One region of the Arthrobacter sp. CJ23 genome, then DNA from elsewhere that is predicted to be linked to it. Evidence: riboswitches for the same ligand, from Rfam matches in the RefSeq annotation. Region 1 holds a riboswitch; each other region holds the start of a gene.
What was found. A riboswitch is a leader RNA that binds a small molecule or an ion and turns the genes downstream of it on or off. The one in region 1 is predicted to bind cyclic di-AMP.
Positions count from the first base shown of each region.

Region 2: another riboswitch for cyclic di-AMP. It lies ahead of NVV90_RS03520 (hypothetical protein); the one in region 1 lies ahead of NVV90_RS01775 (NlpC/P60 family protein).
Region 3: another riboswitch for cyclic di-AMP. It lies ahead of NVV90_RS04345 (M23 family metallopeptidase); the one in region 1 lies ahead of NVV90_RS01775 (NlpC/P60 family protein).

Region 1 is NZ_CP102950.1:407,400-415,066, reverse strand. It holds gene NVV90_RS01795 (cation diffusion facilitator family transporter) at 1-266, shown strand, start outside; gene NVV90_RS01790 (PEP/pyruvate-binding domain-containing protein) at 271-3,003, opposite strand; gene NVV90_RS01785 (universal stress protein) at 3,023-4,057, opposite strand; gene NVV90_RS01780 (FAD-dependent monooxygenase) at 4,448-5,119, shown strand; gene NVV90_RS01775 (NlpC/P60 family protein) at 5,140-5,901, opposite strand; cyclic di-AMP (ydaO/yuaA leader) riboswitch at 5,905-6,090, opposite strand; gene NVV90_RS01770 (copper resistance protein CopC) at 6,226-6,873, opposite strand; gene NVV90_RS01765 (NCS2 family permease) at 6,989-7,667, shown strand, end outside.
Region 2 is NZ_CP102950.1:762,820-770,486, forward strand. It holds gene NVV90_RS03500 (HAD-IA family hydrolase) at 1-327, shown strand, start outside; gene NVV90_RS03505 (pyridoxal-dependent decarboxylase) at 366-1,751, shown strand; gene NVV90_RS03510 (gluconokinase) at 1,908-2,405, shown strand; gene NVV90_RS03515 (glycosyltransferase) at 2,442-3,263, opposite strand; gene NVV90_RS03520 (hypothetical protein) at 3,446-4,222, opposite strand; cyclic di-AMP (ydaO/yuaA leader) riboswitch at 4,228-4,384, opposite strand; gene NVV90_RS03525 (class I SAM-dependent methyltransferase) at 4,538-5,302, opposite strand; gene NVV90_RS03530 (HAMP domain-containing sensor histidine kinase) at 5,299-6,798, opposite strand; gene NVV90_RS03535 (response regulator transcription factor) at 6,809-7,549, opposite strand.
Region 3 is NZ_CP102950.1:945,443-953,109, forward strand. It holds gene NVV90_RS04315 (helicase-associated domain-containing protein) at 1-2,280, opposite strand, end outside; gene NVV90_RS04320 (hypothetical protein) at 2,332-2,547, opposite strand; gene NVV90_RS04325 (cold-shock protein) at 2,763-3,146, shown strand; gene NVV90_RS04330 (DUF3027 domain-containing protein) at 3,154-3,879, shown strand; gene serC (phosphoserine transaminase) at 4,088-5,218, opposite strand; gene NVV90_RS04340 (metal-dependent transcriptional regulator) at 5,524-6,219, shown strand; cyclic di-AMP (ydaO/yuaA leader) riboswitch at 6,457-6,698, shown strand; gene NVV90_RS04345 (M23 family metallopeptidase) at 6,703-7,530, shown strand.

The DNA.
Region 1 (7,667 bases):
TGGACGTGAACATGATCCGTGAGCACATCGAGTCCGTGGACGGCGTGGTGGGCGCCCACGACATCCACATCTGGACCATCACCTCCGGCGTTCCGGTCTTTTCGGCCCATGTGGTGGTGGAGGACGCGGTCCTGAACGCCAGCGGCGCGGACATGATCCTGGACCAGCTGGGCTCCTGCCTGGGCAGCCACTTCGACACCGAGCACTGCACCTTCCAGCTGGAACCGGTCAGCCACTCGGAGCACGAGTCGCACCAGCACGCGTAGCCGGCTACTCCAGCCCTTCCACGCGCGGCGCCGCCACGCTCACCGTCCCGGCGGCGCCGTCCACCGTGATCCGCTGGCCTGTGGTGATCCGTGACGTGGCGTCCGGGACACCCACCACGGCCGGGATGCCATACTCGCGTGCCACCACGGCGCCGTGCGAATTCGGCCCGCCCATCTCCATCACCAGCCCGCCAGCCGTCAGGAACAGCGGCGTCCAACCGGGGTCCGTGGACGGCGCCACCAGGATTTCGCCGGGTTCCAGCCGCGCTCCCACCGGGTCCAGGATGACCCGCGCCGGGGCCGTGACGAGCCCCGCCGACGCCGGACTGCCGCGGAGGGCCCCCTCGCCCACCGGCCCGCCGGGCTGCCCCACCGCTTCCGGCTCGGTGCCGTCGGACAGCAGAACACGGGGGATGTGCCGGCGGCGCAGCTCGAGCGCGTAGGCATCCCTGCGCTCCGCCACCCGCCCGTGCTGCTCCGCGCCGTCGAGCGCTGCATGGGCGTCGTCCAGGTCCAGGAAGAAGATGTCATCCGCCTCCGCGATCCTGCCGGCGGCCGCCAGCTCCTCCCCCACGATCGCCAGCTGCTCCGCTACCGCAGCCAGGCCCACCACGAGGTTGAATTTGGGGAGCTCGCGCATCCCGGCGAAGCGGCGCATGCGGTCCAGGGCGAGCCGGACCACTATGGCGTGCAGGGGGCTCCTGCTCCGGGCACGGGCGATGAATCGCGCCACCTGTTCGTCCGCTTCCCGGGCCGCCTTCTCAAACTGCTTGTCCGGCGCCAGCGCGGGATCGTCCAGGCGCAGGTAGTTGGCCAGCACGCCGATGATGTGGGTGGGGTCGCCGGACCAGCGTGGCATGCCGACGTCGATCTCGGCCACAGCGCGGTGCCCGTACGCGGCCAGGAAATCTTCAAGGCCCAATTGCGCGACGCCGGGCAGCGCGCCGTCGCGGTACTGCTGGGCCAGTTCCGCCGCCGCTTCGGCAGCGAAGGGGGCGGCGGCGTCGGGGTCTTCGCGGATCCGGACGGCAAGCTGCCACAGCTCAAGATCCATTTCCGTGGTGACGTTGTTCGGCAGCCCGCGCAGGACCGTCTGCAGCTCATCCACCGGGGCCTGCTCGCCCAGGATCCTGCGGACCAGGGCCAGCATGGCGAAGCCCAGGGCGGGCAGGGGCAGGATCCGGGGCACGGTGGCGAACAGCTCCTGGCCGAGGATGCGCTGGACGTGCTCCAGGCGTTCCCTGGCGGAGGCCTCGCGGGGCACGGTCAGGATCTCGCGAAGATCCCTGCCGAGGCGCTCCACCTGGCGTTGGGCCGCGTCCGGGCGGAACAGGCCGCGCAGCAGTGTTTCCGGGACGCGGAAGCGGGCCGCAACCGGGGCCACGTGCCGGATCAGCCGAAGCGGGGTCCTGCTGGTGACCGGGAAGCGGGGATCATCGAACAAACCGCGCAGCAGCATGGCGGAGCGCGCCTCCATGACGTCGAACACCCGGGGCATGATGGCGCGGCCCGCGGCGCTGCGGGCCACGGCCGTGAGGTCGATGAAGATCCGCTGGCCGGCCTCGTAGTAGGGCGGAGGTCCCTTGCGGGGGTCCGGCACGGTGAACCGCGCGGCGCGTGCCACGGAGGAGCCGATCAGCCGGATCCCGGCAAGGCCCATGGGCGTGAGCGGACGGGTGAGCCCTTGGGCCAGGCTGAAGTTCAGGAACGCATGGGTTCCAGGCGTGACGGGTTTCCGCGTGGGCTGGGGGTACAGGGTGGTGATGGGCCGGGCCTGGGTGAGCCACAGCGTGCCCCGGGCATCGATGGCCCATTCAGTGTCCTGCGGCGCGCCGTAGTGCTTCTCCACCCGCTCGCCGAGGGCGGCCAAGGCACGGATGCGTGAGTCGTCGAGGCAGGCGACCGTTTCCGCAGCAGTGCCTGCATGCTCGATCCGTTCGGTGCCGCCGCCGGGAACCGGGCGGATTTCCACGGTCCGGTCCCCGATCCGGCGCTCCAGGATGACCCCCGTCATGGTGTCCACCACGAAATGGTCCGGATTCACGGCCCCCGAGACCACGGCCTCGCCCAAGCCCGGGCTGGCATCGATCACGGCTTCCCGCCTCCTGCCCGTCACGGGGTTGGCGGTGAACAGCACCCCCGCCGTTTCGGCGTCCACCATGCGCTGCACGACGACGGCGAGCGCCACCGCGCCGTGCTCGATCCCGTTGGCGGCACGGTAGCTGACGGCCCGGTCCGTCCACAGCGAGGCCCAGCACTGGCGCACGGCGGCCAGCACGGGGTCGATTCCCACCACGTTCAGATAGCTGTCCTGTTGGCCGGCGAAGCTCGCGAACGGGAGGTCTTCTGCCGTGGCCGAGGACCTGACGGCCACAGGGAGGTCCTCCCCCAGCGCAAAGTAGGCCGAACGGACGGCTTCCTCAATGTCCGCCGGGATCCCGGCGTCGAGCACCAGGATGCGGGCACGTGTGGCGAGCTCGGAGAGCTCCTCAACGTTGCCGGGCGCAGCGGCCTGAAGCGCGGCGAGGACCGTCTCCAGGCCGGCCGGGGCCATGGCCCGCCGGTACGCCTCGGTGGTGAGGCAGAAGCCCGGGGGCACGGGCAGCCCGGCGGCCGTCAGTTCGCCAAGGTTGGCGGCCTTTCCGCCGACCGCCGCCAGCATGTCCGCGCGGATCCTGCCGAAGTCAAGGATGAGCCCGGCTCCGGCAGGCTGCCGGCCTGGCTGCGGGTGCTCCATGGCGGGAGGGCTTGTCCGGTTAGGCTGCGCCGAGGAACGGCCCGAACTTGGCGCGGTCCGCCAGCCGGGGATCCTCGCGGTCCGGCACCACCAGCACGGGGCCCTTGGCATGGTGCAGCACACCGTCCGAGGTGGAGCCGAGCAGCATCCCGGTAAAGCCGCCGCGCCCGCGGGTCCCCAGGACCACCAGTTCAACTCCGCGGCTGGCCTCCACCAGCACGTCCACCGGTGAGCCGTCCAGGAGCTGTGCTTCCACGTTCAGCCGGGGGTAGTGGCTCTGGATCCAGGCCACGCCGGCGTCCAGCTGGACGCGGATGTCCTTGAACAGTGCCTCACGGTCCAAGGGGGCGGGCACCCAGGCGAGTGATCCGCTGTACTGGGGCACGGCGCAGATGACCCGCAGGGTGGCCCCCATGCGTTCCGCCTGCGCGGCGGCCTCCAGGACAGCCACGCGGGCCTGCTCGGAACCATCCACGCCGACGGCGACGACGTTCTCCACCGTCCGGGGGCCGTCCTTGGCGTGCTCTGCCTTGATATGCCTGTCATCGGTGCTTTCGCCTAGCCGGTCCGCGCAATACAGCGGGACGGTGACCGTGGGGCATTTGGAGTGTGCGGGCAAGGCACTGCTCACGGAGCCCAGGAGCCGGCCCACGAAGCCGCCCCGGCCGCGCGTACCGAAGACCAGCAGCTCGGCGGAACGGGAAAGTTCGAGCAGCACCCCGGCGGCGTCGCCGTTCTCCACGGAAGCATCGACGTCGACGCTGTAACCGGAGACCTTGTCCATGGCCTGTTTGACGATGGCCTCGGCGCCGTCGCGGATGACCGAATCGTCCACGGTGGCATAGCCGCCGTCCAGCCCTGACGCCGCGAAGATGGGCACCGAGTAGGCAGTCACGATGTGCAGGGGCAGCTGCCGGCGTTCGGCCTCACGGGCAGCCCAGACCAAGGCGCACTGGCCGTGTTCGGAACCGTCGACGCCCACCACGATGCCGCCGGGCGCAACGGCAGGATCGCCGTCCTGTGGTTCCTCTTCATGTTTGCCGTGCTGGTCCATGGGGCCCGCCTCCTCGCATTACTGCCTGATGTTGCGGCTATTCTGCCAGAGGCCTCGCCTGCGGACCGGATCGCTCCGGGGAATAGTGAAGGTTTGTCCTCCAATCCCCACTATTCTCGGTTGCCGGGGCCGAATCAAGACGGCTGCATGGTAAGTGGACAGGCCCTTTCGGGGATGGCCACGTGGACGGGTTTACGCTCCAGATGAACATCTGGAACCGCTGCGCGCGGAGGCTATCCAGCGCCGGAAAAGTTCTGTAGTGTTCGATGCACCGAATGGCCGGCAAGGGTGCTGCAGAGCACTCCCGGCCATTTGTTGCGGCCGTTTGGGGACCCGGACGCACTATTGAGTTGAGATGTCAGCACAACAGTCGAAGAAGGGTCCAAGCAAGTGCCAAACACGCCTGTCTCCGGCATGGAGCACACCACCACCGTAGTCATCGGAGCCGGCCTTTCCGGCCTGGCCGTGGCCAGCGAACTCAGCCGCTACGGCGTGGGGTCGATCGTGGTTGATGGCCTGGACGTCCTCGGCTCCGCAGCCGTCTCAACATCCACCGGTCTCCTGCCGCGCTGCGACATCGCGGACCCCGCCTCCATGCAGGAACGCAGCGAAATCATGCGGCACCTGCGGAACTACGCCGCCAGCCACAGCCTGGACGTGCGCAACAGCACCCGGGCCGTACGCCTGGACAGGATCAACGCCGTCCCCGGCCTGCTGGGTGCCGGCCTGGACAGCGCAGCCGCCTGCCCCACGGGCCAGTGGGCCGTCCACACCGTCCAGGGCGTACTGCTTGCGGACCACATCGTTGTCACCCGGTGCGGCCAGAGCCAGCTCCGCCGCATGCTCGCCGATCTGGGCATCGCCCTCGGCCAGAATTTCGTTGCGGCCATGCGGGCCATCGGCATGCACCTGGTGGGCGTAGGCGAGCTCATCACCCCCACGCCCAAGGAAGTCCTGCGGCAGGCCAAGGTGGTGGGCCAGGCGATCTCCGCGAAGGTGTACCCGGACAGCGTGCAGGCAGCCCTCACCGGCAGCTTCGCCGCCGTGCCGGCCCTGGCGTAGCAGGCGCGTAGCCCGGGCTGTTAGGCGCCGGCGCGGACGAAGGTGATGGGACCCGTGGCGGTGAGCCAGCTGATCGGGTGGATGCCCGTCTGGTTGCCGTTGATGCCGCCGCTGATGGCCTGGCCGTTGCCGATGTAGATGGCGACGTGGCCGGACTGGACGATCATGTCACCGGGCTGCGGGTCGCTGACCACGGTGCCGTAGTTCAGGAACTGCATGGGGCCCAGGTCGCCCACGTGGATGCCGGCCGAGCCCAGGGCCCGCTCCACCATGGCGGTGCAGTCCTGGAAGATGCCGATCTGGGCGTAGGCGGAGGCCACCATGGCGGCGTTGATGCTGCCGGCCGGAGCTGCCGCAACCGGGGCGGCCGCTGCTGCCGGTGCCGCGGCGGGCGCTGCAGCGGCAACGGTGGCCCGTGCCGGTGCTGCTGCCACGGGGGCTTCGACGACGGGGGCCGGCGCCTCAACCACGGGCGCCGCCTGGGCAACCACGGCGGGACGCTCGAAGGAAACGGTGGCCGTTGTGGCAGCCGCAACCGGCTTGGTGGCCTCTACGACTGCCTTCGGGGCAGCTACGGGGGTGCTGGACTCAAGCTGGGCGGGTGCCTCCGCTGCGTGGGCGGCGAGGCTGCCTGCGAGGACGAGGCCCGATGCGGCCACGATCACGGCGGCCTGGCGGCCTGCGCCTGCAGCGCTGCCGGCTACTGCCTTGGAGATGGAAACAAGGGGATTGGAGCGAACATTGGACGCGCTCCGGCGCGCAAGAAAATGGCGTGAAGACATGAAAGAGCCTCTCCCAATGCCTGCGAGGTTAGCTGTCGGATTCGGATGGGAGTCACCCGGCCGCAGCCCCGCTGTCAGCGTGGCGTGCGGCTTCACCCCAAGACCGCTCGAAAGCGGTCCAAAATGGGTTCCCCGTCTCTGCCGGTAAGTGTTTTGCGAACGGATCCCGGTCTGCGGCAGAGCTAGGCAATCAGCCGGGAACGCCTGTCGAAGACAACAGGCACGCCCTTAACGGTACGCGAGAGGCGGCCGGAAGTCACATTTGAGTAACAAGGCGAGTCGATTCGGCGTGTCGCAGTGACCGAATCGAGACATCTTCTGCCGTTACTCGGCCGGGGCGTTGCCCCCGTTTTCGCCGTCGGAGTCGCCGCCGCGGGCCAGCTTGCGGCGCGCCGTGACACCCAGGAACACCAGCAGGCCGGCGGCCACCACGGCGAAGCCCACGATGCTCCAGGGGAAGGGCTGCGAGGCGTCCGGGACGGTACCCGGTGCCGGGGTGGAGCCCGGCGCTGCAGTGCCCGCCGTCGGGACGCTGGCTGAGGGAGCCGAAGCGGAAGGCGAGCTGCCCGCAGTGGCGGTTCCCGGCGTCGTGCCCCCCGCGGAGGCGGTGAAGCTGAAGCTTCCCTCGATGGGGTGCGAATCGGAGCTGACCACACGCCACACCACGGTGAACGTGCCGGCCGGGGCACCGGGCCGCAGCTTCTGGGTCACCACGTTGTCCACGATCTCGACGGCGCCGTCCGCCCAGTTTTCGCCGCCGGCGTTGACCGCGATGCCCGAGCCGATGGCCAGCGGCTTGTTGCTGAAGGTGATGGAGACCGACGCCGGGACAGCAGCCACGGTGGTACCGTTCGCCGGAGCGGTGGACTCGGCGACGTCGTGGGCCGATGCCGGGGCCGCGGAAAACAGCACTGCCGCGGCGAAGGTGAGAGCGGCGACAACGGCGGCCAGAAGCGGGCGGATGGTACGCATGGGGTGGTGACTCCTAGTGTTGGCTTCCTTACAGACTAGGCGAATGTCCCGGCCGGCCGATCCGGGCGGGCATAGGATTTGAGAGCAAACTCCCCCAATCCCCCGGAGACAATCCATGCTTAAGCAGGGTTCCGCCCTCGACCGCTACTTCAAGATCTCGGAACGCGGCTCCACCTATTCGCGGGAAATCCGCGGCGGTTTCGCCACGTTCTTTGCCATGAGCTACATCGTGGTCCTGAACCCGCTGATCCTCTCCGGGGCCGACTCCAGCGGCGCGTCGCTCGGTTTCACGGCCGTTGCCGCCACCACGGCCTTCGTGGCCGGCATCCTCACCATCCTCATGGGTGCCTGGGCCAAGCACCCGTTCGCGGTTGCCACCGGGCTGGGCGTCAACGCCTTCGTGGCCGTCACGGTGGCCTCGCACCCGGGGCTGACCTGGCCGGACATGATGGGCCTGGTGATGCTCTCCGGGTTGACCATGCTCATCCTGGTGCTCACCGGCTTCCGCACCGCCGTGTTCAAGGCCGTGCCGGAGGCGCTCAAGACGGCGATCGTGGTGGGCATCGGCCTGTTCATCGCGCTGATCGGCCTGGTCAACGCCGGCTTCGTGCGCCGCATCCCGGACGCCGCCGGCACCACGGTGCCCCTGGGCCTGGGCGTGGACGGCAAGCTGCTTGGCTGGCCCACCCTGGTGTTCGCGGTGGGCCTGGTCCTGACCATCGCCCTGGTGGTCCGGAAGGTCCGCGGCGCCATCCTGATCGGCATCGTGGCCTCCACCGCGCTGGCCGCCATCC
Region 2 (7,667 bases), 360 kb from region 1:
CTGGCGGACGTCCGCATGCGGGCCGCCGGCCTTGCCATGCCGACGACGGCGGTCACCGCCGAGGCCGTCACGCGCGGCAAGCCGGATCCGGAGGGGTACCTCAAAGCCGCGGCGCTGCTGGGCGCCGGACCCGCCGACGTCGTGGTTTTCGAGGACGCGCCGGCGGGCATTGCCGCCGCCCGCGCGGCCGGGATGCGCACCGTTGTGGTGGGCGACGCCGGAGGGGAACTGGAGCCGGGCATGTGGCGGATCCGGGACTACTCAGCCGTCACGGTCACCGCCGTGAAGGACGACGACGGCGGTCACCTCATCAGCCTCGCCATCTGACCCTGTTCCGCCCGTGTGCACGGGAGTAGGCTGTCCGCATGTCTGCGCTGCCGGACGCCTATGGTGCCGCACTGGAACGGGCCATGGCCCACGCCACAGACTGGCTCGCGTCCGTCCCAGAGCGAGCTGTCCGTCCTGAGTCCGACGCCGATCAGGTCGCCGCCAGTCTCCCCCCGCGGCTCCCCGATGGACCCACCGATGCCGCCGACGTGGTTGACGAGCTCGCCGCATTGGCCGAGCCCGGTTTGATGGCGATCCAGTCCGGGCGGTTCTATGGCTGGGTCATGGGCGGGACGCTGCCGGCCGCCATGGCGGCCGACTGGCTGGTCACGGCCTGGGACCAAAACGCCGGCCTGCGTTTCGCGACGCCCGCCGCCGCCGCCATCGAGGAGTCCGCCGCGGCGTGGTTGCTGGACCTTTTGCACCTTCCTGAGGGGTCCGACGTCGGATTCACCACCGGAGCCACTACCGCCAACTTCGTGGGGCTCGCTGCAGGGCGCCAATACCTGATGGATGAAGCCGGCTGGGACCTCGCGGACCTGGGGCTGAACGGCGCGCCGCCAATCACCACGTTTGCCGGCCGGGAACGGCACGCCGCGGTGGACCTGGCCCTGCGGTATCTCGGCTTGGGGTCTTGTGTTCCGGTCCATACGGACCAGCAAGGGCGGATCCTGCCGGCTGCGCTCGCGGACGCCATGGACCAGCAGCCCGGGGCATCCCTGGTGTGCTTGCAGGCGGGAAACCTGCATTCAGGGGCGTTTGATCCTATGGCCGAAGCCGTCGCCGTGGCCCACGATCGCGGTGCCTGGGTGCATGTGGATGGCGCCTTCGGCTTGTGGGCAGCGGTGAGTCCGGAGCTCGGCAAGCATCTGGCAGGAGTGGAGACAGCGGACTCCTGGGCGACGGATGCCCACAAGACCCTCAACGTTCCCTACGACTGTGGGTTGGCGATCGTTTCACGCCCGGATGCCGTGAGGCGGGCATTCAGCGTCCACACCAGCTACTTGATCGCCACCGAGGCCGGGCCCGGAGACCCGTTCGAGAAAGTCCCCGAAATGTCCCGCCGCGCCCGCGGCATCCCGGTCTGGGCTGCCCTCCGGCAGCTGGGACGTTCGGGAACCATCGCCATGGTTGAAGGGCTGGCCCGCAACGCCCGCGCGTTGGCAGAGGGGCTGTCCGGCATTCCAGGGGTGGAGATCCTCAACGACGTCGTCTTCACCCAGGTCTCCGTCAGCTTTGGCAGCGATGAGCGCACGCGGCGCATCACCCAGCGGCTCATGGCGGGAGGCGCGGTGTGGATGTCTGGATCCGAATGGCGGGGGCGGGACATCCTGCGGATCTCGGTGAGCAACTGGTCCACGGACGCCGCCGACGTCGCGCAATCCGTGGAGGCCGTCCGGAGGGCGGCCGAGGCGGAGCCGTAAGCGCGGGAGCGGCCGGCCGGCCATAAGGGACGCTTATCCGTCCACGCAATTTAGGTCTTATCCATGCTTGGCCCTGGCTGCCTAGGCTCGAAGGAAATGTGGCTTCGGCGCCTGCGGGCGCGGCCTGCGGCGCAACAAGCAAGGACAAGAACGAAAATGGACAACAAACTCCCGCCACTCGTAGTCATGGGCGTCTCGGGCTGCGGCAAGTCCACCATCGGAGGGATGCTCGGCGAACGGCTGGGCATCCCGTTTGCCGACGGGGACGACTACCATCCGACCGCGAACAAGGCGAAGATGGCGAACGGCATCCCCCTTGAGGACGAGGACAGACTGCCTTGGCTCGCCGAAATCGGGCGGGCCCTCGCTGACGGATCGGCCATCATCGCGTGTTCTGCCTTGAAGCGCCGGTACCGGGACCTTCTCCGCAGCTACGCGCCCGGCCTGGTATTCGTTTACCTCTCGGGTGACCCCGCGGTTCTTTCCGAGCGGATCAACGGACGTAGCCACGAATACATGCCCAGCAGCCTCCTGCAGTCCCAACTGGCGACGCTCGAAGCCCCCGAATCCGACGAAGCCTTCATCGCCGTGGACATCAGCGCGGAGCCGGACGTCATCGTTGATCAGCTCGTCGTAAGACTGGCAGGCAACTGAGTCCGCGTCCGCCCGCTGCGGAAGCTAAACCGGAAGCTAAGCGGGGCGGAGCGGGCCGCGGGCCAGTGCCGCGCGGAGCTCCGGGACGGGAATGCGGCCGGTGAGCAGATCCCGGGTGAGCCGCACCATGCCGCGCAGGTCCGCCACAGCGGTGCGGACGACGTCGACGTCGGAGTCGTCCGTCCAGTCGACCGGAACCTCGTGCAGCCGCAGGCCGCAGCGCTCGGCCAGCACCAGCAGTTCCGTGTCGAAGAACCACGCGTTGTCCACGGTGTGCGGCAGAATGCAGCGGGCGACGTCGCCGCGAATTGCCTTGAAGGTGCACTGGGCATCGGAGAATCGGGCGCCCATGAGCAAGCTCAAGAGCAGCTTGTAGCTGCGGGAGATGAGCTTGTTCTTGCGGCTGCGGACCACGCGGGAACTGCGGGCCAGCCGCGTGCCGATGGCCACCTCCGAATGGCCGGAGAGCAGTGGTGCCACCAAAGGCGCCAGCGCGGCGAGGTCCGTGGACAGTGCCACGTCCAGGTAGGCCAGGACAGGCGAGGGGGAGGCGAACCAGACCCGGCGCAGCGCGTTGCCGCGGCCCGTTTCCTCGAAGCGCACCACGGAGACTTCAGGGAGTTCCCGTGCCAGGCGTTCGGCAACCGTCAAGGTGCGGTCCGTGCTGGCGATGTCCGCCACGGTGATGCGGAAGCTGTGCGGGAAGGTGCCGAGCAGGTGCCCGTGGAGCTGCCGCAGGCACGCCTCAAGACGGTTCGCATCATTGCACACGGGAATGATGACATCCAGGACGGGCACCACGGAGCGGGTGTCCACGGGTGCAGGCACCGTGCGCGGGGCGTGGTCTGTGATAGTCATGAATCCAGCGTGACGCCGCCAGATTAGCGGGATTTAGGCGCAAGCTGTGCCGTGACTGTGGATCTGCGCCGGGGCCTGTGTCGGTGTGCCGGCGCCTGCCGGATCAACCGGGCCGGGACATGCAGGAAGGCCCGTTCCCCCAGCGAACGGGCCTTCCAAAGTCAGTGCGCAGCGGGCCCGGCCTAGTACCAGTTGTTGGCGTAGTGGAAGCTCAGCGCGGCTGCGGGGGAGCCATAGCGCTCCTTGATGTAGTCCAGGCCCCACTTGATCTGGGTCTTGTAGTTGGTTTCCCAGTCGGCGCCGGCGGAAGCCATCTTGGACGCGGGCAGGGACTGCACGATGCCGTAGGCGCCGCTGGAAGCGTTCGTGGCCGTGGTGCGCCAGTTGGATTCCTTTTCCCAGAGGATGTTCAGGGCGGACATCTGGTCCTGGCCCCAGCCGTAGGATGCCAGCTGGCTGGCGGCGTAGGCCTTGGCGGCTGCGGGGTCATCGACGGCGACCGGAACGGCGGCCTCGGCTGCTGCTGCGGCAGCCGCGGCAGCAGCGGCGTCGGCGGCCTGCTTCGCGGCGGCGTCGGCCGCTGCCTTCTCGGCGGCAGCCTTGTCAGCTGCGGCTTTGTCCGCCGCGGCCTTCGCTGCTGCTGACTTGTCGGCTGCTGCCTTCTCGGCGGCAGCCTTCTTGAGGATGGCCATTTCGGTGTCGAGGCCCGAGACGTTCGCCTGCGCGGTTGCCTGGGTTGCCGAGACGCGGCTGATCTCCGGGGCCTTGAAGGCTGCATCGGCGGCCTGGCCGACGGATGCGGCGCCCAGCAGGGCGGCCACGACGCCTGCCACCACGGACATGCGCTGGGTCTTGCCGCCGCGGGCGGCGTTCTTCAGAACGGCCTGGGACTTGCTCAGAGGGGCGGCGTTTTCGCCGCGGTGGCGCGCTTCAGGGCGCGACTGATCCTTGGAAGACATGGGTGTATACCTCTCGGCGCCTGCGGAGTTAGCTGTCGGATTCGGATGAGGTCATCCGGCCGCACGCGTGGCGTTGCGGCTTCACCCCTAGGGCCTGTATGGAAGCAATGGCCCGGAGACTCTGGGTCCCCCGTCTCTGCCTTGAAGTAGCGGAATCCGGGCAGTGGCAGAGCTCGGCGGCTGCCCGGAGGTGCGCCGGAACGGTCGGCTCACCCATTCGACGGTACAGGAGCCTTCCTCTTAAGTCACATTTAGGTAACGGAGATCACGACGGCGGTGCGTCGCCTTGCGCAATCCGTTGCCGAACGTCGCCCATCACCGATCCGTCGCCCGGCGCTGCAAGCGGTAGCAGTCCGTGACGTGGGGGAAAGCGAGGAGCCCTGTGTGGGGCGAAGCAGCCTTGGCGCCCAATAGCCTGACTTCCGCAAGGATGGCCTGCCGCTCAGGCCGTTGGGAGACGAACGTCCAGGAACTGGCGAGCTGCACCAGTTGATCCACATTCAGCTCGTAGTCGAACGGGAATCGCCGGCGTTCAAAGCCTCCACGGCCGGCAAATGCCGAAGGAACAGAAGCAGTCTGATCCCTTGCGGCACCGCCGGGTTCCACGATTGCGGCCAGGTCCCGTACCCAGGCCTTGGATCGGTCCCAAGTGTGCCACGCCAGGCCGACCATGCCTCCGGGAACCAGGACCCTGTCGCATTCGGCGACGGCTGACGCCGGGTCCACCCAATGCCAGGCCTGAAGACAGACGACGGCGTCAAAGGTGCGGTCGTCCAAAGGCAAACGTTCGGCCGAGCCGAGGCGTGCCGTGATGCGGCCGGCGATGTCGGGTGGAAGCCCAAGACTCGCTGCTTCAAGCACAGAAAGCATGTCCTCCGCGGTATCCATGGCAGTTACGGTGTGGCCCAGGGCCGCGATCGTCCGGCTTCCCAGCCCTGTCCCAGCGCCGAGGTCCAGGACGGAAAGGCGCTCTCCGGGCGCGGGCGAGCCCAGCAGCCAGGAAACGACGTCCTGTCTCCACGGAGGACGGACCTCGTCGTGGAGCAGGGCTCTGCTGCCCTGCCCCGTCCGTCGACTCATTGGCGCGGACCGCCGTCGGCCTTTGCCACCGGCAGCCTGAGCGCGAACTCTGTCCGGCCCGGCCGGGACGTCACTTCTACGCTGCCGCCATGGGCGTGCACGATCGACTCCACGATCGACAGGCCCAGCCCGGACGTCCCCTCGGAACCCGACCTCGCGGCGTCGGCGCGGGCGAAGCGGGAGAAGATCCGGCCCTGGAACTCCGCCGGAATGCCGGGCCCGTTGTCCGTCACGGTGACCACGGCGCTGCCGTCGGCCGAGAGCATGACGCCGGTGACCACCGTGGTGCCGGCCTCGGTGTGCTTGCGTGCGTTGGACAGCAGGTTCGCCAGGACCTGGTGCAGCTGCTTGGCGTCGCCGCGGACGGTCACGGGCTCGTCCGGGAGGTTGAGCTGCCACACATGCTCCGGGGCCATGACTTTCTCGTCGCTGACGGTCTCGATGACCAGCTGTGTGAGGTCCACCTCCGCCAGCTTGAGCGGCTGCCCCTCGTCCAGGCGGGCCAGCAGCAGCAGGTCCTCCACCAGGGCGGTCATGCGCTCGGACTGGCTCTGGACGCGTGCCAGCGACTTCCGTCCGTCATCGGTGAACGTCTCCGTCATGCGCAGCAACTCGGTGTAGCCGCGGATGGCAGTCAGCGGGGTGCGCAACTCGTGGGAGGCATCGGCGACGAACTGGCGCACCTTCGTCTCGCTTTGCTGCCGGGCCTCGAGCGCGTTGGAGACGTTGTTGAGCATCAGGTTCAGGGCATGGCCCACGCTGCCGACCTCCGTGCCCGGGTGGGCCGCCTTCGCCGGAACGCGCACCGCGAGTGCCACCTCACCGGCGTCGAGCGGCAAGCGGGACACCTTGGTGGCCACCTCGGACAGCTGTTCCAGCGGCCGCATGGTCCGCCGGATGATGACGGTCCCGGCGAGCCCGATCAGCACCAGCCCGCCCAGGGAAACGAACACCATGGTCCAGACCAGCGAGGCCTCGGTGCTTTGTTTGTCGGCCAGCGGCAGCCCGGTCACAATGACGTCGCCGTACGGGGTTTCGGTGGCCACCAGGCGGTAGTCGCCGTTGGACAGCGTCCGGTCCGCCGGCCGGTTGTCGCGCGGGAGCTCGAGCAGGACCTGCTTGTCCTCGGCGGAGAGCGTGGCCCGGGTGCCGTCCGAGTCGATGAACCCTGCACTGCTGACGGCGGAACCGAGGATCCGGGCGCTGAGCGTGCCCACACCCTGGCCTTTCGCGTCCAGGGGGTCTGGCCGGCCTGTGGGATTGCCCGACGGCGGCCTGCCGAAGGCCGTGGAGAGTCTCGATTGCTGCGACAACCGGTCGTCGAGTTGGCGCGTGAGGAACGAATCCATCGAGGCATAGCTGAAGAGGCCGATGGCCCCGCAGATCGCCACGAGCAGGGCCATGGCCACAAGCACCAGACGCGTGCGCAGGTGCCAGGTGGACGGGTTCAGCCAGCGCGGGCCATCAGGGCGGGGCACGCCGGAGAGTGTGGACATGCGGCCCGGCCTAGTCGGCGGGCTTGATGACGTAGCCGGCGCCGCGCACGGTGTGGATCATGGGCGGGTGGTTGGCTTCGATCTTCTTGCGCAGGTAGGAGATGTAGAGCTCCACGATGTTGGCCTGCCCGCCGAAGTCGTAGTCCCACACGCGGTCCAGGATCTGGGCCTTGCTGACCACGCGCTTGGGGTTTTCCATGAGGTAGCGCAGCAGCTCGAACTGGGTGGCCGTCAGCGGGATGTCCTCGCCGCCACGCGTGACCTCGCGGGTGTCCACGTTCAGGGTCAGGTCGCCCACCACCAACTCGGCCGTGTCCATCGCGGCCACGCCGGAGCGCTGGACCAGGCGGTGCAGGCGCAGCAGGACTTCCTCCATGCTGAACGGCTTGGTCACGTAGTCGTCCCCTCCGGCGGCCAGGCCTGTGATGCGGTCCTGCACGTCGTCCTTTGCGGTGAGGAACAGCGCAGGCACCTCCGGCGCAAAGGCGCGGATCCTGCCCAGCAGCTCCACGCCGTCGAACCCTGGCAGCATCACGTCCAGCACCAGCACGTCGGGGCGGAAGTCCTTGGCGAGCTTGACGGCGGCGGGGCCGTCGCCGGCCACGGCCACGGACCAGCCGGCCATGCGCAGGCCCATGCTCATGAGCTCGGCAAGGCTGGGTTCGTCATCCACCACCAGGGCGCGGATGGGGGAGCCGTCCGGGTGGGTCAGCTGGGGAAGGTTGTTGGTCACGGAGTGCGAGGATGCCATGGGACAACTCTCCGATCTGCCGGTTAACCGGTGCTTTGCCGAAACTGTGAGTGCGCTGTGAGTTCCAGCCTAGCCACGCGGAGGGGCCGCGCCGAGGGGCCAGCCTGCTCAAACCCCC
Region 3 (7,667 bases), 540 kb from region 1:
GATGGCCTTGTGCAGCGTTTCCAGGCCAAGCTGCGCGCTCGCCTCGCCCGTGGCTTCCGCAGGGCGTTCCTGGCGCAGCACCGCGATCTGGGCGTCGACGTCGTCGTCAGGCGGCGCCGTCCGCGGCGCCGCATACAGCGGGCGGGCGCTGCCGGGCAGTGCGGTGGTCCGCTTCAGGCGCACGACGGCGGCCTCCGACTCTTGGAGGGTGGGCGAGAGGCCGAGTCCGCGCAGGACCCGGGCCACCTCGCGCGGGCTGGCGGTTGAGGTCAGGACGGTGGGCGCGATCCGGACCAGGCCAAGGACCGATGTGCCGTCCCCGTTCAGGAGATCCGCGATGGCCGATTCGTCGTCGCTCTGAATGAAGCTGGCGCTGCTGGCCACGCGCAGCCGCCCGTGCCGGGACGCCGTGTCCTGCACCAGATATTCCAACGGCTGCGGAACCTCCGTGGCGGAGTGCTCGCGCAGGAAGGCGAGCAGGGACTCGGCGTCGTGGCCGGCGTCGAGCGCCCGCCGCACTGAGTCCCCGGAGAAGCGGTAGATCGTGGCCGGGCCCTGCCCCTCGGCGTCGGCCATGAGCAGCAGTTTCCCGCTGATTTCCGGCGCCAGGTAGCCCGGTGCCACGGCCGTCAGGTCGGCCTGCAGCAGCACATGGCTGACAGCCGCCGGCAAATGCTCGCCGAGGATTTCCATGGCCTGCTCGGGCTGCCCGGCAGCGAGGGCCGAGCCCAGCTGGGTGAAGGCGCCGGAGCCCATCAGCCCCAACAGTTCGGCCTCCTGCAGGATGCCGCGCACCAGCGAACTGAACCGGCGGGACATCCGGGGCTGGGTCCATTCGGCCCGTTCCATCACGGCGGCGGTGTTCAGGACCGGGGCCCGCCCGTCGGCGGCGCCGGCCTCGACCGTCAGCTCGTCCAGGATTTCCAGAATCCGACGCCGGACCACAGGGGCATCGGGCCGCTGCGCCTCTGCGGACAGGGCGTTGATGGTGGTGCCGGCCGTACCGTGGTGCGTCGCGGAGGTGGACGCCGGGCCAGTGAGCGGCTGGCCCACCAGCGACGGCGCGCGTTCACTGGCAAGCCAGGCATTGACGAGCCACAGCCACTGCTCCTGGCGGGGGAGGCCCAGCCATTCCAGCGACGGCGGCTGCACCCAGGTGGAGGTGTCGACGTCGAGCCGGAGCAGCCCGGACAGGGCACAGATTTCCAGGAGAACGGCCGTCTCGTGCATCCCGTAGCGCATGGCCTCGGCGAGGCGCTTGAGTTCGCGCACACCCACGCCGCCGCTGCGCAGCGTCGCCAGGGGCTGCTCACGGACGGCGGCCAGCAGTTCACCGGTGAGCCGCAGGGTTTCCGCAATGGCACCCATCGCGGCGTTCCGGCGCAGGGCAGCGCTGGTGCTGCCGAGCTCGGGGACGGGCGGGGCCAGGGTGAAATGGTCCACGATGGCGCCCCCGCGCAGGGCAATCCCCACGCTGTGCGGAAGCTCGACATGCGCGGCGTCAAGGGGCACCAGCAGGCCGCGTGCCAGCAGCCAGTCCACCGGTCCGACGTCGGCGTTTTCGTGGACGACGGACGCACGCCGCTGCGCCTGCGGAACGGCGCCCATCGCCCAGCTGCCGAACTTGTCAAGCAGGCCCCTAGTGCGCTCCGGGGCGTGCGCCAGGATCTCCTGCACGCTTTCGGGGCTGGACGTCCAGCGCTGCAAGGCCAGGGCCGCGTCCATCGGGGTGCTGGCGGCGTGGATGCCAGCGCCGCTCTGGTGGAGTTCGGCCACCAGATGGACCACGCGCTGGGCGAACGCGGGCTGCAGCCGGACCAGCTCGGTGTAGCTGCGGCCCAATCCTGCAGGATAGATGCCGATGACGTCCCTGAGGCTGCCCACGGGCAAGTAGAAGCGCTGCCGGGTGGTGCCGTGGGCGGCGGCCCCGGCCGGCGGCTCGGCCCGGTGGACCAGCGCCAGTTCCTGGAGCTTGGCCAGGATCGGTTCGATGGCCGCGATCGTGGCACCGGCAATGACCTTTTTCAGTCCCGCAGCGGAGGCGCTGTGCCCGGTATCGGTGTTGGTGCACAGGTGCAGCGTTTCCAGGACCTGCATCTCGGGTTTGTTGAGCCGTTCCAGGGCCCGCTGCACACTGACGCGGGCACTTGCGCGTGCGGCCAGGGCCGCGAAATCCGGCGCCATTGGCGACATCAGGTCCGGCCGGGCGGCAAACAGGGCCCGCAGCGAGTTGTCGCTGCGTGCCTCCAGTTCCTTGCTGAGCGCGCGTATAAGGGACATCACTCCAACGTTACCGCCACGCGGTCCCCTAAGCCCTTTGTCAGGCTGACGTTATTGTCGTCGCCGGCGCCGCACATCATCCAGGATCAGCACGATCATCAGGATGAACGCGAGCGGCAGTCCGTACAGGGCCGTGGATGTTACCCAGACGGGGGCCGCCCCGCCACCGAAGGCAATCGCCATGACGGCGGCAACAGCCGCCAGCGACAACACCGCGACGACGGCGGCAATGATCATGAGGGGGCGGCGGTAGCCGGTGGATGTCATGCCTCAAACGCTAACAGCCGCGGCCCGCCGGCGTCCGCCGCCGGGTGCCCGTGCCCCCGCTTCCGCGCCGCAAAGCGGGATTACGGGGCAAGGCAGGATAACCTTGAAGGAACAGACCAACACGGACCGAGCTGCCACCCTTGTACCCGCACTACCCTGCGGATGCGGTGGCGGCCCGGCGTGTCTCCCAAGCAAGAACGAAGAAGGTTGATTACGTGCCTACCGGCAAGGTCAAGTGGTATGACAAGGACAAGGGATTCGGATTCCTCGCAGCCGAGGATGGCCAGGAAGTATTCCTGCCCAAGACGTCCCTGCCCGCAGGAGTAACGGAACTGAAGGCCGGCACCCGCGTGGAGTTCGGCGTGGCCGATGGCCGCCGCGGCGCCCAGGCCCTGGGTGTCCGGGTCCTGGAGAAGACGCCGTCCGTTGCCAAGGCCAAGCGTGTGAACGCCAAGGACCTGGCCCCCATGGTGCAGGACCTCGTCACCGTGCTGGACAACCTCTCCGGCTCGCTGTCCGCCGGCAAGTACCCCGAAGGCAACAAGGGCAAGGCCATTGCGATGGCCCTGCGCAAGGTTGCCGACGAGCTGGACGCTTAGGCCTGCCATGACTTCGGAATCCGCAGAGAGCACCCCGGCAGACGCAGCCACCGCAGCAACTGCCCCCGCCGCAGCAGCACAGGCTCCTGACGCCGGGGCCGGCTCTGCGCGGAAGGCCGGTGCCGGCAAGGCCAGCACCGCCAAGGCCAGTGCCGGGAAGAGCAGTGCAGACAAGCCCCGCGCCGGGGTTCCCGTGTGGCGCGTTGGAAAGCCGGACGCCTTCCTGGCGGCCGCCGTCGACGCTGCCCGCGAGGCAGTGGCCACCATTGCCGGGCCCGGCGAGATCGGCGCGCACCTTGCCGCCAAGTCCGAAGGCGACCGCGTGGTCACGCACCTCTTCGAGTCGCGGCTCAGCGGCTACCTCGGCTGGCAGTGGTACGCCGTGGTGACCCGCAATTCGCGCTCCAAGATTGTCACAGTCAGCGAACTCGGACTGCTGCCCTCCGAGGACTCCATCCTGGCCCCGGAATGGATTCCGTGGGCGAAGCGTGTCCGCCCGGAAGACGAGACCCCCGTGGTCGAGGAGTCGGTCGAAGGGCCCGCAGGGGAAGCTGTCGAAGAGATTGCCGCGGAAGCAGCGGATGGCGAAGGGCCCGACGCCGGCGCTGCCGCCGTCGAGCCTGACGACGAAGACTTTGACGAGGACTCTGACGACGAAGACTCCGCTGACGAAGACCCTGACGACGAAGAAGACTTCGACGAGGATGACGACGACGCAGCCGCGGCCGAATAGCAGTTGATGGCTGTGCGGGGTGGGTCTCGTCTGGATCATCCGGGCACGGTGGCTGCGGCTCCGCTTCGACCGCCGGGCCGGCGGACTGCGCTTCTTCCGCGTTGAGTCCCTGGAGCACCCCCCGGAGGCGCTAACGACGACGGCGCCGCCCGGGATTCGCACCCGGACGACGCCGACCAGCCCTGACCGCGGAAGCCCGCGCAGAGCGCTACTTGCGCAGTTCGCCCACCACGTAGTCGATGCTGGCCAGCAGCGCCGAGACATCGTCCGGGTCGATGGCCACGAACGTGGCGATGCGCAGCTGGTTGCGGCCCAGCTTGCGGTACGGCTCGGTGTCCACGATGCCGTTGGCGCGCAGCACCTTGGCGATCGCGGCGGCGTCGATGGAGTCGTCGAAGTCGATGGTGGCGATGACGTTGGAGCGGTCCTCGGCCTTGGCCACGAACGGGGTGGCGTACTCGGAGGCCTCGGCCCAGGAGTAGATCCGGCCGGCGGAGTCAGCGGTGCGTCCGGCGGCGAAGTCCAGTCCGCCGTTGCTGTTGAGCCACTGGACCTGGTTTTCGAGGGTCACCAGGGTGGAGAGCGACGGGGTGTTGTAGGTCTGGTTCAGCTTGGAGTTGTCGATGGCGGTCTGGAGGTCCAGGAAGTCCGGGATCCAGCGGCCGCTTGCCTTGACGCGGGCGGCGCGTTCCAGCGCGGCGGGGGAGAAGAGGCCGATCCACAGCCCGCCGTCGGACGCGAAGTTTTTCTGCGGGGCGAAGTAGTAAACATCGGTCTCGGCAACGTCCACGTCCAGGCCGCCTGCCGCGGAGGTGGCGTCCACCAGGACCAGGGAACCGGCGTCGGCGCCTTCAACCCGCTTGACCGGGGCGGCCACACCGGTGGAGGTTTCGTTCTGCGGCCAGGCGTAGGCGTCCACGCCTGCCTCGGCCTGGGCAACCGGGCGGGTGCCGGGCTCGGACTTGATGATGGAGGAGGCGTCCAGGAACGGAGCTTTGTTGGTGGCCGAAGCGAACTTGGAGCCGAACTCGCCGAAGGACAGGTGCTGGGCCTTCTTTTCCACGAGGCCGAAGGTGGCGACGTCCCAGAAAGCGGTGGATCCGCCGACGCCGAGGACCACTTCGTAGCCTTCGGGGGCGCGGAAGAACTGGCTGAGGCCTTCGCGGACGGAGCCCACGAGGTTCTTGACCGGCGCCTGGCGGTGCGAGGTGCCCAGGATGGTTGCCGATGCGGCGGACAGCGCTTCGATCTGCTCGGGGCGGACCTTGGACGGGCCAGCGCCGAAGCGGCCGTCCTTGGGCAGCAGTGCGGCGGGGATGGTGATGCTGTTGTCGCTCACGTGTGGCTCCAATGGTGAAGTATCGGTCGAGATGGGTCGCGGCAGGTGGCATCGGCTGCCTCTTCGACTCCCCAATTCTGCCTGACGTCGCGGGCGCGCAGGAACCCGCGGTGTCATAGTCCGCCACGTGGAACACCCGATGTCCACAGGGTGGTCAGGCACCCCGGCGAAATTATCCAGACTAATTCTAAATAAGCTAGGCTGGGGGTTGGCGTCCAAGGGGCCCGGGCTGAGTACCGAAGCCCACCGCCGGGACGCGGTACGGTGGAAATTACGCAAATACTGCGTTCGAGGAGCTGAGCTGGATGACGGATCTGATCGATACCACTGAGATGTATCTTCGGACCATTTTGGAGCTTGAAGAAGAGAACATCGTGGCACTGCGTGCACGCATTGCCGAACGGCTGCGCCACTCTGGCCCTACCGTCTCCCAGACCATCGGCCGCATGGAACGCGATGGCCTGGTGGTGGTCAGCAACGACCGCCACCTTGAGCTGACCGAAACGGGCCGCAAACGCGCCACCGAGGTCATGCGCAAGCACCGCCTTGCCGAGCGGCTCCTGGCTGATGTGATCGGCCTGGACTGGGCTTACGTCCACGACGAAGCCTGCCGCTGGGAACACGTGATGAGCGAGCGCGTGGAGCGCCGCCTCTACGAACTCCTGGGCCACCCCACCGAATCCCCCTACGGGAACCCGATTCCCGGCCTCGAGGCGCTGGGCGGAAGCGCGGGCAAACTGTTCTCCGAGGGCGTCATCAACCTGATCGACGCCATGGACGGCTACGCGGCGGATTCCCGCGTGGTGGTCAGCCGGCTTGCCGAGCCCATCCAGGTGGAGCCCGAGCTTCTGGTCCAGCTCGACGAGGGCGGCATCCGCCCCGGCGCCAAGATCTCCCTGGAGCGCGTGGGGGAGTACATCTCCGTCCGCGTGCCCGACATCGAGGGCGCGCTGGAGCTGCCGCCCGAGGTCGCGGCCCACGTCTTCGTTACCGTCAGCTAGGCCGGCCGCCAGGCAGCTGGCCATGCGGGCTGACCCGCCGCGGACGCTGTGGCCCCATGGCAGTGATGCATCACCTGCAGGGGTGTCCGATGTGCGCGCCGAGGCCATGTGACCTGCGGTTTTGCCCGAAAGCTGCTATGGACGGTGTGCTGACGCCGCCTGCCGAAAGATAACGAAATTATTACCGCGCACCTTAATCACCTATAGTTGACTACTAGCGCCGATATCAAAGCGTTACCTGATCTGGAGCCGAGCTCTGCCAGCGGATCAGGTGTGTCACCCACTACTGGCAGAGGCGGAGGAACCACAAGCGGCTGTCTAAAGAAGCAGCCTTGGGGTGAAGTCCGCAGCAGAAGTGCCCACCAACGAAGGTCCCTCCGGGGATACCTCTGTGCCGTGTGTCCTTCGTGCGGACCGGGTCTTTGAACTCTCTGACCCGAATCCGACAGCTAACTTCGCAGGCTATCCAGAGAGGAAACACTTTTGAGCACGCAAAACGTCAGGGGTCGCCGCCGCTCGCCGGATCCCGTTGCTGAGGTGCGGACCGCCAGAGTTGTCTCGGCGCAGGACCGCCCCCGCGACCCGCACCGCGAGGTACGCCGCCGCAAGGGCGCACTGCGCCAGGTGGCCGACTTCGCGGCAGCCAGCGGCGTAGGACAGAAGGCCGGCGTTGCTCTCGCTGCCACCGGACTGGCCCTGACCGTGGCGTTGCCCGCCACAGGCCCCGTGATGGCCACCTCCGAATCGGGCCAGGCCGTGTCGGCCATGTCAGCGGGCAGCCAGCCCGCCGTCTCCGCTGCGGCAACGGCGAAGATCGACTTCAGCCGCGCGGCGGTCGCCACCAAGGCAGACCCGGACGGCAAGCTCAAGCAGCTCCTCAGCGCACAGTCCGCAGGTTCCATCCAGCGTGCTTCCTCCCTGGGCACCCTTGGCAGCCCCCTGGACTCGCTGGTCACCGCTTCGCCCTTCGGCTACCGCATCAGCCCGCTGACTGGCGGCGCCGGCGACTTCCACCGCGGCCAGGACTTCGTGGCCCAGTGCGGCACCCAGGTCCATGCGGCCGCGGCGGGCAAGGTCACGTTTGTTGGCTGGCACCCCTATGGCGGCGGCAACCGGGTGGTAGTGGACCACGGCAACGGCCTGGAGACCACCTACAACCACCTGTCCTCCTTCACTGTCCAGATGGGCCAGACGGTCAACCGCGGCGACGTCGTGGCCCTCAGTGGCACCACCGGCGCCTCCACCGGCTGCCACCTCCACTTCGAGGTCCAGGTCAACGGCGAAGTCGTCGATCCCATGGGTTGGCTGTAACGATTTGAGGGTTGCCTCTCGGATGCTGGCAACGGTCCGTGATCTGAATGTGACATTCAGCTCCAACTGTTGTACCGTCTAAAGCACATCGGCTTTTTAGGGAGCCGGTCCACTTGAGTGGATTGCCTAGCTCTGCC